4 regions of the Arthrobacter sp. JUb119 genome follow, and region 2 is predicted to be linked to each of the others. Evidence: riboswitches for the same ligand, from Rfam matches in the RefSeq annotation. Region 2 holds a riboswitch; each other region holds the start of a gene.
The links. A riboswitch is a leader RNA that binds a small molecule or an ion and turns the genes downstream of it on or off. The one in region 2 is predicted to bind S-adenosylmethionine.
Positions count from the first base shown of each region.

Region 1: linked by a shared signal. The riboswitch ahead of M2368_RS06270 (hypothetical protein) and the one ahead of M2368_RS11975 (ABC transporter substrate-binding protein) in region 2 are both predicted to bind S-adenosylmethionine.
Region 3: linked by a shared signal. The riboswitch ahead of M2368_RS09845 (OsmC family protein) and the one ahead of M2368_RS11975 (ABC transporter substrate-binding protein) in region 2 are both predicted to bind S-adenosylmethionine.
Region 4: linked by a shared signal. The riboswitch ahead of M2368_RS14205 (flavin reductase family protein) and the one ahead of M2368_RS11975 (ABC transporter substrate-binding protein) in region 2 are both predicted to bind S-adenosylmethionine.

Region 1 covers NZ_JANUFE010000002.1:44,090-47,729, reverse strand. The annotation lists gene M2368_RS06285 (hypothetical protein) at 1-318, opposite strand, end outside; gene M2368_RS06280 (cupin domain-containing protein) at 455-1,021, opposite strand; gene M2368_RS06275 (DinB family protein) at 1,155-1,742, shown strand; SAM riboswitch class IV at 1,810-1,923, shown strand; gene M2368_RS06270 (hypothetical protein) at 1,939-2,205, shown strand; gene M2368_RS06265 (VIT1/CCC1 transporter family protein) at 2,260-3,363, shown strand; gene M2368_RS06260 (LOG family protein) at 3,427-3,640, opposite strand, start outside.
Region 2 covers NZ_JANUFE010000004.1:110,135-113,774, forward strand. The annotation lists gene M2368_RS11970 (NAD(P)H-binding protein) at 1-305, opposite strand, end outside; SAM riboswitch class I at 591-682, shown strand; gene M2368_RS11975 (ABC transporter substrate-binding protein) at 806-2,437, shown strand; gene M2368_RS11980 (ABC transporter permease) at 2,449-3,405, shown strand; gene M2368_RS11985 (ABC transporter permease) at 3,420-3,640, shown strand, end outside.
Region 3 covers NZ_JANUFE010000003.1:181,043-184,682, reverse strand. The annotation lists gene M2368_RS09850 (L-idonate 5-dehydrogenase) at 1-727, shown strand, start outside; gene M2368_RS09845 (OsmC family protein) at 804-1,355, opposite strand; SAM riboswitch class IV at 1,387-1,508, opposite strand; gene M2368_RS09840 (DEAD/DEAH box helicase) at 1,649-3,640, shown strand, end outside.
Region 4 covers NZ_JANUFE010000005.1:215,436-219,075, reverse strand. The annotation lists gene M2368_RS14210 (long-chain-fatty-acid--CoA ligase) at 1-654, opposite strand, end outside; SAM riboswitch class IV at 1,032-1,148, shown strand; gene M2368_RS14205 (flavin reductase family protein) at 1,243-1,743, shown strand; gene M2368_RS14200 (DUF4913 domain-containing protein) at 2,175-2,651, shown strand; gene M2368_RS14195 (hypothetical protein) at 2,979-3,164, shown strand; gene M2368_RS14190 (stage II sporulation protein M) at 3,209-3,640, shown strand, end outside.

The DNA.
Region 1 (3,640 bases), on a different contig from region 2:
AGTCAGTTCGGAAAGGTCATCAGCTACGTACACCAGCTGGATCGGTCCGGCCAGGACCAGCAGGACACCTGTCCACAGCACATACGCCCACGAGGTGCGCGCCTGCGCCATCACCGGGAAGCGTGCCCGTCGGCGAATCGTCCGCACGCCAATGGTGACAATGACGACGGCCAGAATCGCGGCGCCAATGAAGAAGAAATTGCGTTGGGTGCGGATCCAGGTCAAGGTGGTGCCAATAAGAACGCCGAAAAGTATCGAAGCCCACCAGCTGATACTGCGCAGTTGATCTTGCGCAGCGGTTGGTTCGCCTGTCCTCACGCCTCTCCCATCACTGATTGTCCCGAGCGCCCGGAACAACGCATCGTTCCTAGAATACGCGGTTCATCTCCCCGCAGACGAACGCGCAGCCGCACTGCGCATGCCGTGCCATGGCAGCAAGCGCAAGGGATTGGCGTCATGAGAGGATCAGCGTCCAGGTAACCACGGCAACCTCATCAGAATCGTTTTCCCAGCTATGCGGTTCACGCCCGGGGAAGGTGATCGTATCGCCTGCTTCGAGTTCTACGCGCTGATCAGGCAATACCAGGATGAATTTTCCAGCGATCACGTGCAGCACTTCCAGCTCGCAATCCACCGAATACAGCTCCGCTTCACCGGTGCCCTTGGGCGCAATCTCGGCGCGAATCATCTGCACCCGCTTCTCGCTGCGCGGCGTGACCAGCTGCTCCGTGATGCCGTCACCGCCCAGGGAAACACGGGGTGCCTGCTCCAGTCGGACCAGTTTCGTTTCAGGAACCTCGAAGAGGGTACCGACCTCCATGCCCAGCACTTCGCACAACCGCAAAAGAGTGGAAACCGAAGGGCTGGTCAGGTCGCGCTCCACACGCGAGAGGAAACCCTTGGTCAGTCCGGATAGCTCGGCGACCTGGTCAATGGTCATACGCTGGGTCTGGCGCACCCCGCGCAGCCTCGCACCGATATTGATCGCGGCACCGGTTGGTTCAACTGGCAAGGTTTTCATCGTTTGGCTCCTCGACGTTTTCTGCAGCAACAACCGCAACCACTTTGGCTTCAAGGCCTGCGGGGCAAGTTTACCAATGGTAAACACACCGCGCCCTCTACCGCGAGACTGCAGCGCTCACTAGACTCTGCCCATGGACAGCACCAAGGACAAGCTCTGCGGGTACCTGAACGACGCGCGCGAGAATGCGATCTACAAGGCAGAAGGCCTCGCCGAACACCTGGCACGCACTCCGCTCACCCCTACAGGCACCCATATCCTGGGAGTACTGCACCATTTGGCGATCAATGAATACGAATATTTCGGCACCTGCCTCAAGCGCAGGGCCGATGACCGCTACGTTCGCGAATTCATTGCGCCGCATGATCCCGACGCGGATTTCCTCCCGCCAGCAGATATGGATGCGCAACAGCTGATCGGCCTGTATCGGAAAGCCATCGCCTTCGCCGATGAAGCCATCAGCGATCTGCCCCTGGACTGTCCCGTAGAGGTACCGTGGTGGGGGCCAGCTGGCAAAACCACCTTGGACCACCTGCTCATCCATGCGCTCGCCGAAACCTCCCGGCATGCAGGGCATCTGGATATTATCCGCGAGCAGCTCGATGGCCGTGCTGGCTGGACCGCGCAACTGGATCTGCTGCCCGGCTACACCGCGGGGCAATGGGCCGAACAACGCGAGAAGCTGCAGCAACTGGCCAATGCCTTTGCCCCGGGCAGCTGAGCCGCAGTCATATTACGCATTCGGACTTCACCGGGCCCTACCGCCGGCGGTACCATCGGAAATGTTGCTTCACGAGACGCGGCGCCAAGCTCCGACTGGCCGCGCACCAACCCCAAGTTCATGGGTGGTTCGGATGAGGAAGCGGTCCGCGCATCAACAGGTGCACGGGCAAGAGCTCGCAAGAGAGTTGACCTCCATGGCATATCCGATTCTGCCCGTCATCGACCGCCAGACCGGCCAAGTGCAGTTCAAGGCCGAGGGGCGCTGGCGCACCCGCTACGTTGCAGATCCGCTCAGGCTTGAACGGCTCATTGCCCGTTGCGCCCGCAGGCCGACCTATGATCCGGCCACTTCTGAATTGCAGCTGGTGCTGCCGGTAGCCGGAAATCCCGCGGGCAAGAGAATTGCTTTTAGCCTTGCCAAATTCCCAAGTGCAGGAGCCCTGACTAAACTGGGTGGTTGATCCGATCCACGGGTTTCATTGGAAAATCCATGTTCCAGGAGAGTCATCGTCGCGATGCCACAGCACCCAGAAACCGAACCTACCAAAGCGCAGATCCAGCGATGGCGCAAGTATCTCGCAGATGAAGTCGCCGAAGGCTCCATCTACAGGGCCCTCGCGGAAAAGAAAACCGGTCAAGAACGGCAAATCCTGCTGGGCCTTGCAGAGGCGGAAGCCCGCCACGAATCCCACTGGCGCGTCCTGCTCGGCGAGCATTTCAAGGAAGTCCGCCCGTCGCTGCGACGCACCATGCTGCGTTTCCTGGCATTGCATTTCGGTTCGGTCTTCGTGCTGGCCATGGCCCAGCGCTCCGAAAGCAGTTCGCCCTACCGCGACGACAAGGACGCCACCGCGCAGATGGCGGCCGACGAACAGGTCCACGAAGAGGTCGTCCGGGCGCTGGCTACAGCAGGCCGTGCGCGCCTTTCGGGCAACTTCCGCGCTGCGGTCTTCGGCGCCAACGACGGGCTGGTTTCCAACCTGGCGTTGATCATGGGTATCGGTGCGACCGGTGTTTCAGCGACCTTCGTGCTGTTCTCCGGTGTTGCCGGTTTGCTGGCCGGCGCACTGTCCATGGCAGCTGGCGAATACGTCTCGGTGCGTTCCCAGCGCGAGCTGCTGACCGCCTCGCGACCAACCCAGGTCACGCTGACCGCCGCCCCGAACCTCGATCTGGACGCCAACGAGCTGGTGCTGATCTACAAGGCCCGCGGCATGAGCGATGAAGATGCAGCGCACCGGGCCGCAGAACGCATGGGCCTGTTCACCTGCGATTGCAACCCCGACTTCTCGTTGAACCCGGAAGGCCGCGGCGAAGAACTCGAGAAGGAGCACCAGGAACTGGGGTCGGCCACCGGCGCGGCGGCCACCTCGTTCATCCTTTTCGCTTCCGGCGCGGTCGTGCCGATCCTGCCTTATATCCTTGGGCTCTCCGGCATGACCGCGATCCTCGTCTCGGTAGTCCTGGTAGGCGTGGCCCTGATGATCACCGGAGGGATCGTGGGACTGCTTTCCGGTGCCTCCCCGCTCAAGCGCGGCCTGCGCCAGCTAGCCATCGGCTGGGGCGCAGCGGCCATCACCTACTGCTTGGGCCTGATCTTCGACGTCAGCATCGGATAGCAGCCTGCTGCGATTCGAATGCCGGTACAGCTTTGGCTCTACCGGCATTTTCCATGCCGTGCTCTAGCTGTTCTCCGGCCGCCGGGTACGCCGGCGCAGGGTTTGCATGCTCTGGATGAACTCCATCGCTTCTTCGGCGGTTTCCACCAGAGCAATCTTCTGTTCCATGACACGGTCCTTGGCCAGGGCCTGAAGCAGCGGCCAAGCAGGCAGATCCCTCGTCCAATAGTCCTTGCCGATCAGCACCATCGGCACCACGCGAGCACCGGTAGCGTAG
Region 2 (3,640 bases):
GCGATCAGCGAGACATCCACGTGCTTGGCCGCGTTGATGACGTTCTCATGCTGGGCAACGCGCTGGCCCACCTCGCTGGCCGAAATCAGCAGCAGCTTGTCTATGCCTTCGAGTGCGGACACGAGAGTTGGCTGGGCGTTGTAATCGGCAACGCGGGTTTCCAGGCCTTTGCCTGCCAGTGGTTCCAGCTTCTGCTCGGAGCGGCCAATGGCGACCAGATCAGCGGCATTCGCCCCGCGCGCCAGCAGCGCGTCGATGACTAGATTTCCAAGCTGTCCGGTGGCACCGGTAATTGCGATCTTCATGGGGTCCTCTCGTTGGTCTGCATCTGCTACAACCGGCGAGGACGTGAGGTAATTCCCGGAACCATCGAATGGGAATGCCGATTAAGCAAGGATTCGCATGGATCTGTCCACAGTTGGCGTCACAAAGCGTTTTATGTCCGGCGCATTGCATTTTATGACGCGCAGCATGACGTGTATCGGCTGTTTCAGGACGCGTTCTGCGACTTCATGACCCCTGCTTACGTAACGCTTGTCTGCTGAATTCAGGGGTTGCAGACTTGAACTGTTCGGCCGGTACAGCCGGACACCCCATCCAGAGCGACCGAGAGACCTGGCTCGTTGAAGTCGCAGCAACCACCCGTAAACGGGAGCGGTGCTAAGGCCAGGACCGATGGAGATTGCTAAATTTCTCAACGGTCTGCCGGAAGAAACTCGCCGTGGGTAGTCCCGGAATCAAGGCAGAACGTACAGGGAATCTATGCGTAATCCTCGGGGCACCAACCGAGAGGACATCTGTAACCATGCGTACAGCACATTTTGGCCTGAAGGCCACTGCAATCCTTGCCGTTCTGGGCTTGTCACTCACTGCATGCGGAAACAACGCCAATACTACTGGCGCCGCTGAAGCAGCAGCCGATCCAGGGGAACCAGTAGAAGGCGGTACCTTCACTTTTGCTGAAGTTACCCCCATCAACAATTGGCAGACTCAGGCAGCGCGTTTCTATGAGAAGGCCAACGTACTGAATTCCGTCCTTGATCGCCTGACCTACTACGACGTGGAAGCTGGCAAGCTGGTTGGCTGGATCGCCAGCGGATTCGAAGCCAACGATGCCAAGACCGAGTTCACGTTCACCATTCGCGACGGAGTCACCTTCTCAGACGGATCCAAACTGGATGCCAAAGCCGTGAAACTGAACCTGGACGCGCTGGGCCAGGGCATCAAGGAAGCTCAGATTGCACCGAACGTTGACTTTGCCGCCTACAAGTCGGCAGAGGTCGTTGGGGACAACAAGGTCAAGGTCACGCTCAAGCGTCCGGATGCCAATTTCCTTCGGGCGACTTCTTCAGTAACTGCTGGATTGGTGTCCCCGAAAACCCTTGAACTGGATAACGCCGCGCAGTCCTCGATCTCCAAGATCGTTGGTTCCGGACCGTTTGTCTTTGAATCGGAAAAGCCTGATGAAGAAGTGGTTTTCACCAGCCGCGATGACTACGCTTGGGCACCAGAATCTGCCTCTAACCAGGGCGATGCATACCTGGATACCTTGGTTATCAAATACCTTCCTGAGGTAGCTAGCCGTGCCGGGGCAGTTCAGTCCGCGCAGGTAGATCTCGTCCGAGGCTTGCAACCGGTGGACGAACAAGTGCTGGGTACCAACGGTGGCAAGGTGTTAGCTGCTGAAGGCGTAGACCTGACCACCAACCACGCAGCAGTACGTGTTGGCTCGGGAAAGCTTGAAGACGTCAAAGTCCGCCAAGCGCTGCAGATTGCAATCGACCGCCAGGCCATTAAGGAAACCGTTCTCTCGGATAGCTACGTCATCTCCGGATCGATCCTGAACCATAAGGCTCCAGGTTTCGTAGACCTATCTTCCGAACTGGCGTACAACCCAGAAAAGGCCAAGCAATTATTGGATGAAGCCGGTTGGAAGCCGGGCGCGGATGGCATTCGCGAGAAGGACGGAAAGAAACTGGAAGTAACGGTCTCCACCTCCAATAACTCCGTGGTCATCAAGCCAGCGTTCGAACTGATTGAACAGCAATGGCGAGAGATTGGCGTCCAGCTGGTCAACCGCGCGGCGGACAATACTTTCCTGACCAACGCGCTTGTCGACGACAAAGTGGAGTTCTTCGGCACCCGCCAGTTCGCATACGGCGGACTGGGCCCGGTCTACGCAACTGCGAACAACAATCAGACACTTCGCGCCGATCCTGAACTGAACAAGCTTTTCGCCGAAGAGCAGTCAGCAACCACCGAAGAAGAGCACCTGAAGTTGGTGGAAGAAGAACAGCGTACCCTGGTGCTTGACCAAGCCTTGACCTTGATTCTTTGGGACGAAGTTCAGGTCTATGGGGCCAATAACTCCGCCAACGTTGAATTCACTTCCGGTACCGCACCAATCTTCCAAGGTGCTTGGAAGAACGACGGCTAGGAACCGAGCTCATGGGCATTTACATCGCAAAACGATTGGGACAGGCAATATTGGTCATTTGGCTGGCCTACACGGCGGTTTTCATCGCTGTGCAGGCCTTGCCGAATGACCCGGTCACGATCTTCCTGAGCACTGACTCAGCCGCGGATCCGGCCACCATTGCACAGATGAAGGCGTACTACGGATACGACCAGCCGGTCTTCGTGCAGTACTTCACGCAGCTGCTGGGATTGCTTCGCGGAGATCTCGGATATTCCTTGTCCAGCGGTTCGGAAGTAGCGAATCGAATCGGTGAAGTAGCTGGATCCACCCTGATTCTGGCTGGCAGCGCATTCGTTTTGTCGGTGGTATTCGCCCTGATCATCGCCTCAGCGGCGAGCCTGTCCAAGGGCGAAAAACTGCGCAAGACGCTGCTGAATCTGCCACCGCTAATGGTGTCCATTCCTGTTTTCTGGTTGGGCCTGGTGCTCCTGCAGCTGCTGGCAGTGCAGCTCGGAGTGATGTCACTGTTCCCGGACGGCTCATTCATGTCGCTGGCAGTGCCTATCTTCGTACTCGCCGTGCACCTGAGCGCTCCGATCGCCCAGGTGCTAATCAAAAGCGTGCAGGAAGTTAATAGGCAGCCATTCATCGACGTGCTGAGAGCCAAAGGCGCCAGCGAAGCGTGGATCTTCTACAGGCACACCTTGAAGAACGCGGCCCCTGCCGCACTAGCCATTGCGGGTATCACCATTGGCGCTCTGCTTGCTGGTTCGGTTATCACGGAGACGGTGTTTTCGCGTGCAGGATTAGGCCAGCTGATCTTGCAGTCAGTTACCGCGCAGGATATCCCATTGGTCCAAGGACTGGTGCTTCTGACAGCCATTGTCTTCACGGGGGTCAACTTGCTGGTAGATCTCATCCACCCTCAGATTGATCCGCGAATCGTCGCTTCGACAAGCAGGTCAACCCGCTCGCTGGTTGCATAAGGAAAGAAGGACTAATGACTCTCTTGACCAAGCACATTGGATCAGTGGCCAATGAAGATCAGCGCCAAGTTCCAACCAGCACTGTAACCAGTCAACGTAATCCAGCAGTACGCTGGTTAGCTGCCTGGTGGGTTCTCATTCCGCTGTTCTTATTTGCGGCGTGGGCTTTCTTCCCTTCGTTCTTTACTGGACAAGACCCAATTACGGGTGTGCCGGCTGACAAACTGCTAGCGCC
Region 3 (3,640 bases), on a different contig from region 2:
CCGCCCGAATCTTTCCCCGGGGTGCACCTATCTGGGCTCGGCCGCCCGCTACCCGCACACCGAGGGCGCATTCGCCCGCGAAGTGAACCTGCCATCACGCATGCTGCGTGAGCTGCCTGCTGGCTTAGCACTGCGTGATGCGGCACTGGCAGAACCGGCTGCGGTTGCTTGGCATGCGGTGTCGCGCGCCGGTGAAGTCGCCGGCAAGAAGGCGCTGGTTATTGGTGCTGGGCCGATCGGAGCTCTCGCTGTAGCAGTGCTCAAGCGTGCCGGAGCCAAAGAAATCATCGCAGTGGACATGCACGAGAAGCCGTTGGAAATCGCCGGGAAACTCGGTGCCACTTCAACTTTGCGCGCCGATGACCAGGAAGCTCTTGCCCAGGTGGGCGCGGACGTGGTGATCGAGGCCAGCGGCAACTTCCGCGGGTTGGCCTCCGCCGTGCGCGGTGCCGTGCGCGGCGGTCGAGTGGTCATGGTCGGGTTGCTGCCCTCAGGAGAACAACCCGCACTCATTTCGCTGGCTATTACCCGCGAGCTGGAACTGGTTGGTTCCTTCCGCTTCAACGACGAAATCGACCATGTGCTTGCTGCCCTGGCCGACGGTTCACTGCAGGTTTCCGAGGCGGTAACCCACGAGTTCCCGGTCGCCGATGCGCTTGAAGCCTTCGAAACGGCCAAGGATTCGGCTCGCTCCGGCAAAGTCCTGCTGAACTTCCTGGGGCAATAGTTGGCTTCAGCTAGAAGTGCACCGCGGCGGCCCCTGAAGTCGGGGGCCGCCGCGGTGCTTTTTAGTTCAGCGAACTCTAGTTGGTCTCTGCGATGCTTACCGCGGTTGTCACGGGCACCGGATTGGCGAAGAGGTCCAGCACCGGGCAGTGTGCATCCACTGCGCGGCGCAGTTCTTCATAGCGTTCAGCTGATTCCGGTCCGGCAATCCGGATGTCCAGATCCACCGACGAGAAGCCGGGGCGGATGGTCTGGTCGATGCCGAAGAGTCCGCGGACATCGAGGTGGCCATTGGCCTGGATCTTCACGTCGTCCACCTGGATGCCGAGGTTCTGCGCGTACAAGCGGTAGACCACAACCTGGCAGGAGATGAGCGCTCCGAGCGCGTATTCCACGGGGCTTGCGGCCAGGTCGCTGCCGCCCAGGGCAGCTGGCTCGTCGACCTGGAAGGTGTGCTTGCCGGAGACAATGTTGCTGGCTACCGAATCGAAGCCTTCGCCCTCGACGGTGAAAGTCAATTGGGCACTTTGCGGGGCAGCCGAAATTCGTTCGCCCCAGCCCTTGCCTGCTTCCTGCAGGCGCTGTGCGCGGTCTTCGGATACGGTTGGGGCAGATGCTGCATTAGTCATGGGGAATTGATCCCCTTTCTGGCGCAAGGGGCGCCATCGCTTACGCATCTTGGCGTTCAAGATGCGTCGAATCTTCACCTGGGGCACCCCGCACAATGACGCAGGAGGGTTGCCGTCCACTCAGCCAGGGCTCAAAGAGTGGAACTCGTGATTCAGTGATTAATTTCTATCGGTTGCAGGGCCCGCGGGTAAAGGGCAGAAGTAACTTTTCGTCACCGGGCATCTTGCTTTCCGGCTCGCTAAGATGGAATCTAGCTCTCGGGCGCCCACTGCACGAACAATGAACGGCGAGTATGGAATTCCAGCTGACACTTTCTGCGGCCCAGACCTTGGTGACCGAATCCGAATACAACCTGGGCCAATTCCTGTGTGATTCCGGAAAAGTGCAGATCGCCAACCGGGTAATGCAACCGGGATCTACCCGCATCTCCGGTGTGGTGCTGCGTGAATCGGTGATGGCCCAATTGGAAATCACCGAGGGCAATATCAGCTTCACCAGCTTCTGCGGCAAGCATCCGGGGGTTCAGTCCTGTGAAGATGTCGCCGCCTTGCTCATTGAGGTCACCACCGAAGAAGACCAGGGCTTTTTCGTCTCCGACTCCGGGGTGGATCCCCACGCTTGGAAACGCAATAGCAAGCCGCAGTGGGAACGTACCCTTGACCGTCTGCTTCCAGTCATTTCCGATGAGCCGCTGGTTGCCGAAGAACCGCTGGGATTGATCCTGAAAGTGGTAAGCGAACCGCGTTATGGCGGCGAGGACGCGCTGACCTTGCAGGCACGCCCGGCCCGCCAGGGCACCAAGAGCCCCTGGATCCAAACCGGGATCAGCTGGCGCAATGTTGCTTTTGATACGCGGTTCTCCAAGAAGCAGCGTCGTGCGGTCGTTGAACTGGACCGGTTGCGTGAACACGTTGAACAAGATACTTATCGCCATTCGTGGGATCCCAAGGAGTGGATCTCCTTGATGGATCTTCCAGGCCAGGACCTGCTGGATGCGTTCGAAGCCCTGCGTGAAGCTGGAGTGCAGATCGTCAACGGCGGTTCTACGGCCAAGGCCCCGGTGGAGTTCAGCGAGCAACCAGCCATGGCACACGTGGATGTGCGTCGCGGTGAACATGGCCTGAGCATGGAAGGGAAGCTGCGCGGGCCGAGCGAAGAGCACGTCTACCTCTTGCCCATAGGCACGCCGCCGACCTTGTTGGCTTACGCGTCCAGCCCCTTGCCGAAGGCCAGGGAAATCGGTTTGGCCCGGTTCGCTGAACCGGTCACGAAGGAACTGGCCACATTTATTGAATCCGGTGCGCAATCCATCCCGCAGGAAGGCGTTGAGCTTTTCGAGCGCCAGCACCTGGACCGATTGCGCCTGATGGCACCGTTGAAGAGCGAGGATGACAGCTACAGCATCCCTGTTCCAGCACGCCCCAGCCTCAAGCTGTCCCTGGAGAGCATCCGAACTCCGCTGACCGTGAGCTATTCCTGGGAGTACGCCTCCGCGGGCCCCCGCCAGTATGCCGTGGAAAAGGAAATTGCTGCTTCGGTGCAGGACAAGCTCGGCGCGCAGGCTTCCTTGGGGCAACTGACCTCTTCAGGAATCTTCCCGCCGAAGGAATTCAGCACCTCCGAATCCATCGATTTCTTGGTCTACGCATTGCCGCTATTGGCAGAGCATCCCGATGTGGTCGTTGAAGAGCAGAACAGGCTGCCGAAGTACCGGATCAGCCACGCCCCGGCCGCTGTCAGTGTCGAAGCCGGCGAAAGCACGGGGGACTGGTTCGACTTGTCTGTGGAAGTGCTCCTGGACGAGACCAAGGTCCCGTTCCCACTGCTGCTGGAGGCCTTGACCAAGCAAGATGAGTATCTCGTCCTCGATGACCTTACGGTGATCCCGATTGATGGTGCAGATTTCACGCAGCTGCGCCAGCTGATATCAGAGGCCGGGGAGCTGGGCACGGTGCAGGGCGATACGATCCGCATCCATAAGTTGAGCATCGACTGGTGGCAAGAACTGGTGGATCTGGGCATTATCGAAGCCCAGCACAACCAGTGGCTGCAGACCATGAAGGCGCTGCAAAGCGGTGAAGAAATGCAGCCGGTCCAGCTAGCGGAAACGTTCAACGCTGAACTGCGCCCGTATCAGGGCCACGGCCTATCCTGGCTCAACTTCTTGCGTACCCATGATCTCGGTGGCGTCCTTGCCGACGATATGGGTCTGGGCAAGACCGTCCAGTTGCTGGCTTGCCTTGAACAAGCGCGCGTCGAGGATCCTGCCCAGAAATTCCTGGTG
Region 4 (3,640 bases), on a different contig from region 2:
GCGGGTCTTGGCGGTGAAGCCCTGGTGGTGCGCTTCGCCCAACGAGTTCAGGTAGCTGCCGCGGTGCGAGTAGAGCACGCCCTTCGGCTTGCCGGTGGTGCCCGACGTGTAATTGAGAGTGATCGGAGCCCGCTCATCGGCGATGGCGTAGGGAAGTCTTTCATCCGAGGCTTGTGCGATTAGCTCGTCCAAGGTGGCGTCCACGGGCACGTCCGGACGTTCTCCGGCGTACTGGTCATCGGCGATCTCGATGAGCGCCTCCAGCGTTGGGTTCTCGCGGCGCAGGGTCTTCGTGTTCTCCAACAGCTCTGTGTCGGCAAGCATCAGCTTGGCAGCAGAATGATCAATGATGTATTGCAGCTCGTGGGCCGAGAGTCGGGTGTTCAGGGCAACGAGGACTGCGCCTGCCAGCGGTACGGCGTAATGCGCCATGAGCATTTCGGGAGTATTCGGTGCCAGCACGGCCACGCGGTCGCCCGGCTCAATGCGAGCCTTCAGCGCCTGGGCAAAGCGGTGCACCCGTGCTTCGAATTCTTCATAGGAGAAGCTGCGAGTTCCATGGATGACGGCGGTCTTCTTCGGATAGGCCTCGGCTGTGCGTTCCAAGAAACGCAGTGGGGTCAATTCTGAATGGTTTGCCTGAATCTCTACCATGGTGTGGCTATTCCTCAATCGTCATCGATGGTTACGGAGAACAATAAGCAGGAGTGTGACTCAATGCACTCCATGACCAATAGTGGCATGAACCTCAGCGTCATGCCGGGAAACCAAGTTTCATTACGGTGGGCGGTAGGGAATTCGCGCCAGGGCCCCGAGCCCAGGGGAGGAGTTAGTGTTCTGCCGAATCAAGAGCGGCGGAAGCCTGCTGCGATCATGGGGGCCGAGGGGTTCAAGAAGCGCGGCGTATGGCGAATAAAAGACTGCCCAAGGACTTCTGGCGGGGCCTTGGATCGAATATTGCGTCGAATATTGCGATTTGCGAAGTGAAATGTTTGACGGCTGTTCGTCATGAGCCATATCGTTTTAAACAGAATCAAGAGCATCAGCTATAAGCCCTGGCTTGCTGATCGGCAACCCTCTCAACGGTAGTGGGGTGCTCCAGGTGAGGATTCGGTTCCACACAAAATGTGCTGGAACAAGTACCGCACACGGCGCGGAACTTCAGCCCAAGCGGCTTCGAGTAACGAGAAGCCAATGCTTGCAGGCTACTGCGCGGTGGGCAAGACCCAAAGGAATCGAGCCATGTCATTGAATCTTGAACTTGACCCGTTGACCCTGCGCAAGGTTTTCGCTCAGCATCCATCAGGGGTAGCCGCCCTCTGTGCAGAACTGGATGGCGTGAAGACCGGAATTGTCGCTTCATCGTTTACCGTGGGAGTTTCCCTTGAACCTGCACTGGTGATGTTCGCCGTGCAGAAGTCCTCGAACACTTGGCCAAAGCTGCGCGAAGCTGGCCGCATTGGCGTCTCAGTGCTGAGCGAACGCAATGATGGTGTCTGCGCTCAGATTGCGTCGAAAAATGGCGACCGGTTCCGCGGAATCGATACCTATTCCTCGGATCAGGGCGCGCTCTTCGTCAACGACTCCACGTTGTGGCTGGAGACTTCGATCTACAACGAGGTCGAAGCGGGGGATCACTGGGTAGTCCTGATGGAAGTCCACGGGCACCGCACCTCCGAGCACTCGCCACAGATCTTCCATGATTCGCGGTTCCATTCGCTGCCGATTCCTGAGCTCGTATAAGCGCTTCGCATCTTCCAAAGCTCCGGCCAGATCAAATCATCGATCTGGCCGGAGCTTTTTGAATTCCGGTTAGGCGGGTTGAGCCGTTCCCCGCAGCCCTCGACACCGGCAATGCCCGTTCTCTCTCGCCACCCTGAAGACGTGGCAAGATGGCTGGCAATCTCATGGCCTGCCATCTTGGGCCAGCTGCCCCAGGCATTTGGCGATAACCTCGTCATCAAAGTATCTGTCGCGAGAAACCTTGAACTCGCCATATCCGCCACCCGCCTGGGCTGTCGAACAGAACCGCGCAGGTAGCTCATGGATCCTCGCTGCACGCTGGACCGGCCTCGGTTCGTAAGCAAATCAATAACGTGGCCACGGCCGCGGTTGATGAAGCCCTAACTGAGGAGCTCTTGGAATCCCTCAGGCAGCGAGCTGTCCAGGCGGCCGTGGCCGCCGTGACCGAACAGGTGGAGGCCAACGAGGCAGCCGAAGAAGCCCAAGACGACGAGGGCGAGGCTGAACCGGAGGAAACCCTTTACTACGGTTCCGTTGATGAGTTTGTCCGTGAGTACCTGCGCAATGTCTATCGCCGGGCGATCAACGGCCGGTCGCGGGTCTGGGCTGCCCGGTGGTGGGAATATGACGAGGCAGTGATCCGTCTGGAAGCGCTGTGGCGTTCCTGGGAACATCTGCGCATGGACCCCAGCACCGGCATGAGCGTGTGGTGGCGTGACCACGCGGACCACCATATGGCGGTCTTGCTGGACCCGGATGGGCCGTTTTCCTCGGCAGCGGACACCGACGAAAACAAGTCCAAAAAAGGGCAGCCGTTGCCTTATGCAGCGCCGCCGGAGGGCTTGTTCCCTGACCAACGTCAAATCCACCTTCCAGTTGTTGAACCTCCAAAAAAATATTTATTCTAGTGGGTAAGTTTCTTTGATATAGTAACTACGACTGATCAGAGACGGATCTTGTAGTCGATCTTGACTTCGGTCGTGCAAAGCTCCTGCGCATCAATTTTCAGCGCCAAATCTCATTTGGCGAATGGAACTTGGAAGTTAGGAGCAATAACTCAGGGCATGTGAAAATGCGATTCTTCGTGTTTCCACAGGGCCTCAATCAAAAGGAAAAATATGTCAAGCGTTACCTCAGAAAAGAGCACGGTCCAAGCGATCTCGGCAGGAAAAGGGATCATCGTACTTGCGGCAGTCACGGCGTCACTCACCATCCTTCTGGTAGCATCCGCTGTAATGCCAGAGGCACTAGTTGCCTTCTTTGGCTTTACCACGGCCAATGCAACGGCAGCGGCAACAGCAATTCTCGCTGGCATGGATGTTGCGACCGCGGTCTCGCTCTTCGGTGGTGCCACTGTTATCGGTGGTGCTGCCTTGGCTATGCTCCGCCGCGCTATTGGCAAGAAGGCTCTGGTTAAGTAGAAACGATGGGCGGACCGACAAGCTGTCGGTCCGCCTTCGAACCTATGACACATTATTTAAAGGGTCTTTTTGCAAGGCAGCGCTTAGCATTATGCATTGGAGCGTTGCTGTGGCTGGGCGCCGTAGCAGCCGGTATTGCAACGGTACCTCTTGAACAAGAGAGTCATTCAGGTTTGGTTCCGGCATCACCTTCATGGGCCCTATGGTGGAGCATATTATCGAACAATGCAATCATTGCTCTGCTGGCCTTTGCAGGAATTTTGACCTTCGGCATCATCACGGTGTTGTATGCCCTTGCGTCGGGCTTGCTTTTTGGCCATTTTCTGGCACAGGCAGTCAACCTCGCTGGCTTGCTCGGCGTTATTCGAGGGGTTGGACCACACGGGATAGTTGAATTTCCGGCCATTATTATCGCGATTTCAGCAGGGATCTCGCCTCTGGCTTATTTTCTACGGACTGCTCTCGGAGGCAGAAAA